2 regions of the Bradyrhizobium sp. ORS 285 genome follow, and region 1 is predicted to be linked to the other one. Evidence: predicted binding sites of a transcription regulator. Region 1 holds the regulator's gene; the other holds the start of a gene.
The links. Region 1 encodes LexA, which represses DNA repair genes until DNA is damaged. Its sites were predicted from a motif close to TGTTCNNNNTGTGTTCNG; they were not measured.
Positions count from the first base shown of each region.

Region 1 (2,198 bases):
ATTGGTGCCGCGCGCGCCCGCGTCGCGCGTTCAGGATGCGACGCCGCCAGAGTCGGAGCAGGGCGTCGACGATTAGTTCGGTGGATCGCTCATTGCTGCGCGACGGCCCTCGGCACCGGCAGATGCCGGCCGAGAGCCGCCGCGATGTTGGCGCGCGATCCGAGGAATGCGATCAGTTGGCGATCAGATCGTCAGGTGATGCTGATGCGCCGGATCGATGGGGTCTGCGCCGCCGGCCGCTCCTCTGCCTGCTCGGGACGGTGCTCGCCGGGCTGCTTGGTGACGGGCAATTGCAGCACCGTCACGCGCTGGCCCTCGCAGAGCTGTGTCACCAGGACGTGGCGGCCGTCGGCGAACTCGATCGCGTCGTGATGGCGATCGGGAATGTGCTTCTCGATGGTGTTGAACTTGGCGACGCGCTCGCGGATGGTCCGCGTCCACAGCCAGCGGCTGTCGTAGCGGACGTCCTCGGCGAAGGCGAGCTCGGTGCCGGGCAGCATGCACACCGCAACGGTCGGCTCGCTTTCCAGCGCGAAGCCGCGGGTTGCAGTGCCGCGGAACGTCGTCGAGATCAGCGTCTCGCCGACTTTGGCGGGACGGGAGGCAACGGCATGGAGGCTGTAGTCACACATCGGATCGCTCCTCGTTCAGAGATAGCTGACCCACGCTCCCCCCGGACAGGCGCAGGCCTCTATCAGAGTGGACATCGAGGAGAATGTTAGCGCGCGCTTCGCGGCAATTCTGCGCTGATCTTCATCGCGTGCAGCCGCTGACGATCACAAGCGTTTGAGCATGCCGCGCTGCACATCATAGGGTGCGCTCGCGTGTGACTTGTTTTTGAGCTACGCGCGAAGCTCGTTCGCGCTTAGCCGACCGATTGTGCATCTCGCGATGCTAACCGCGGTGCATCACCGCGACTGCGCGGCGTGCGCGATCAGTACTTGCGATACAGCCCGACCAGCTTGCCCTGGATCTTCACCCGGTTGGGCGGCAGGATGCGCACCTCATAGGCGGTATTGGCCGGCTCGAGCGCGATCGATGCGCCGCGGCGGCGGAAGCGCTTCAGGGTGGCTTCCTCATCGTCGATCAGCGCCACCACGATATCGCCGGTGTCGGCGGTCTCGTTGCGCTGGATCAGCGCCATGTCGCCGTCGAGGATGCCGGCGTCGACCATCGAATCGCCGCGCACCTCCAGCGCATAGTGATCGCCATTGCCGAGCATGTCGGCCGGCACGCTGATGGTGTGGCTGCGCGTCTGCAGCGCCTCGATCGGCGTACCCGCGGCGATGCGGCCCATCACCGGCACCGCCACCGGGCGCTCGCCATCATCAAGCGCCGGTGTCGACGTGCGAACCTTGCCGAGATTGCCCTCGATCACCGACGGCGTGAAGCCGCGGCGGTTGCCGGCGGCCTGCGACAGCTCGGGCAGCTTGATGACCTCGATGGCGCGGGCGCGATTGGGCAGCCGGCGGATGAAGCCGCGCTCCTCCAGGGCGGTGATCAGGCGGTGAATGCCGGACTTCGAACGCAGGTCGAGCGCGTCCTTCATCTCGTCGAAGGACGGCGGCACGCCGGCTTCCTTGAGCCGTTCGTTGATGAACCGCAGAAGTTCGTACTGTTTGCGCGTCAGCATCTCGACCTGGTCCCCGGTTTGATGTCGTCCGACTCGCGAGCTCCTCGATCGGAGCTCCTCATCTCTCTGCGAGCCGGACGAGCGTCTTCGCGTCGTTCCGCAACATACTAAAAACAAATCATGAACGGACACTATATGTTCGATGTGTGTTCCGCAATCCTAAAAATATGATGAACGGACCGGGCTTTGCCGGGGGACGCGGCTCAGTTCGGCAGCCGCAGGATCTCGCAGGGGCTTCCCGCAGGGGCCTTTGGCGCAAAGGCGGGACGAATGACGAGTGCCTGCGAGAGCGCGAGATTGCCGAGCAGCGACGAATCCTGCTGCGTCACAGGGGTCGCGACCAGCGTGCCGTCGGCGCGCTCCTCGAGCTGCGCGCGCAGATAGTCCTCGCGCGAATCATTGGCGCCGAGCTCGCGGCCGAGCAGGGCGGTCTCGCGCGGCAGCAGCGCCTCGCGGCCGAGCAGGCTGCGAATCAACGGCACCAGGAACAGGATGGCGCAGACATAGGACGACACCGGATTGCCCGGCAGGCCGATCACGCGCATGCCGCCGAGCCGTCCGTGCA
Region 1 is NZ_LT859959.1:3,213,114-3,215,311, forward strand. Features, by position in the region: gene BRAD285_RS14430 (ComEC/Rec2 family competence protein) at 1-76, shown strand, start outside; gene BRAD285_RS14435 (hypothetical protein) at 192-632, opposite strand; gene lexA (transcriptional repressor LexA) at 935-1,633, opposite strand; gene glp (gephyrin-like molybdotransferase Glp) at 1,837-2,198, opposite strand, start outside.

Region 2 (2,198 bases), 2.8 Mb from region 1:
CGGTGGTCTGGGCCAGCTGATAGGAAATGATGCCGCCGGTGTCGTTGCCCTTGAAGGCCGGCACCACGTCGGCCTGGGCGGCCGCGGCGGTCAGCAACGTTCCCAAGGCCACCAGGCCTGCAGTCTTCACGAATCCGGCCTTGAGCGTCCGCATTGCATTCTCCTTGCGCTGGCCTGCCATTCTAAAGGTCCTGTCCGGCCAAGAAAAGAACACCGCTCATCGGTTAACAGGACTAATCGTGGAGTGTTGCCGCGTTGCACTTGACCTCCTGTGGCCGCCGCGGCACGGTCCACGCTCCCGGATCAGCCTTTCGGACGGCCCATGCGCGACTTCAGCTCCTCGATCAAGACATTCGGCGCCGCCTGCGGCGCGTTGGTTGCCGCCCTGGTCGCGACGGCCCCGGCGCATGCCGCCAATCCGCTCGAGCTGAACTTCTGGCTGTCGGGGCCCAAATATGAAGGCCGGGTCGCCCCCTGCGAGGCAGCCATCCCGACCATCGTCAGCCGATTCCAGGAGAAGGAAAGCACCTTCTGGAATTCGTCGCTGCAGATCACCGGCGTCGCCAATGTCCATGAGATCGCCTTCCGTCCCTGGCAGTCCGACAACATTCCGCGCCGCTTCTGCACCGGCAGCGTGATGATCAGCGACGGCAAGGCGCGCACCGTCAATTTCTCGATCATCGAGGACGGCGGCTTCGCCGGTTATGACCAGGGTGTCGAATTCTGCGTCGTCGGCCTGGACCGCAACTGGGCGTTCAATCCGGCCTGCCGCGCCGCCAAGCCCTGATTCGGCAATCGCCGTTCAAGGCAGATTGGTCTGAACCCATCCTCCGAACATGCGATGTGGCTGCCTCCGGGCAGCCATTTTTGTTCTTGAAATGTTCCGAAGTGCTGGTAGGCTCCCGCCATTGTCCGGGGGAGTTCGCCATGTTCGATTGCCTGCGCCGACCTGCCGTCTTCTTTGCCAGAACGATCGTCTGCCTGACCCTGCTGATCGGCGCGCTCGCCATAAGGCCGGCCGACGCGCAGGACCGCCGCCAGAACGCGCCGGGTGCATTCGACTTTTACGTACTGTCGCTGTCCTGGTCGCCGTCGTTCTGCGCCGAGGCCGAGGAGCGCGGCGGCCGGGGCAGCCGCTCACAGCAATGCAGCGGCCGGCCCTACTCCTTCGTCGTGCACGGGCTGTGGCCGCAATATGAGACCGGCTATCCGGAATATTGCGAGCAGCCGGCGCCGCGCCTGCCGCGCAACATCATGACCTCGATGCTCGATCTGATGCCGGCGCCGGGCCTGATCTACAACGAGTGGGACAAGCACGGCACCTGCGCCGGCCTGTCGGCGAAGGCCTATTTCGAGGCGATTCGCAAAGCCCGCGCCGCCATCAAGATCCCGCCGGAATTCCTCGATCTGTCGGAAGCGAAGACGGTATCTCCGGCCGCGATCGAGGAAGCCTTCATCAAGGCCAACCCCAAGCTGACGACCTCAAGCATTGCCGTGACCTGCAATCGCACCCGGCTGAGCGAAGTGCGGATCTGCCTCTCCAAGGACCTGGAGTTCCGCAGCTGTGACGAGGTCGACCGCCAGGCCTGCCGCCGCGATGAGGTCAACATGCCGCCGGTGCGCGGCGGCTAAGCATGATCCGGAAAAGTGCGCAGCGGTTTTCCGAAAAGATCATGCGCAAACAATAACCTAAAGTGCGATGACGATTCATCCTGATCTCATCGCGCTTTAGAAGCTCCAGCGGCTCGGCCGCAGGTCCGGTTCGATCGCCGGCGGCGGACGACAACGACGGGGTACCCTTTTGGCGCGGAACGGCGTAACTCCGGCGGCATGAACTACCGACACGCCTTTCATGCCGGCGGCTTCGCCGACGTCATCAAGCACATCGTGCTGACGCGCATCCTGATCTATTTGCAGGAGAAGCCGGCGGCATTCCGGGTGATCGATACCCATGCCGGCGCCGGTCTCTATGACCTTACCGGCGACGAGGCGACGCGCAGCGGCGAGTACCTCACCGGCATCGCGCGGCTGCTACAGGCGCGTCTGTCGGACGAAGCCTATGCACTGCTTCAACCATATCTCGACGTCGTCCGATCGTTCAATCCGAAGGCCGAGCTCGTCGCCTATCCCGGCTCGCCGCTGATCGCGCGCGCGCTGCTGCGGCCGCAGGACCGCATGACCTTGTGCGAGCTGGCGCC
Region 2 is NZ_LT859959.1:6,023,066-6,025,263, forward strand. Features, by position in the region: gene BRAD285_RS27090 (hypothetical protein) at 1-154, opposite strand, end outside; gene BRAD285_RS27095 (hypothetical protein) at 323-787, shown strand; gene BRAD285_RS27100 (ribonuclease T2) at 928-1,632, shown strand; gene BRAD285_RS27105 (23S rRNA (adenine(2030)-N(6))-methyltransferase RlmJ) at 1,831-2,198, shown strand, end outside.
Region 2: the regulator LexA is predicted to act here: its motif matches at 869-886, upstream of BRAD285_RS27100 (ribonuclease T2).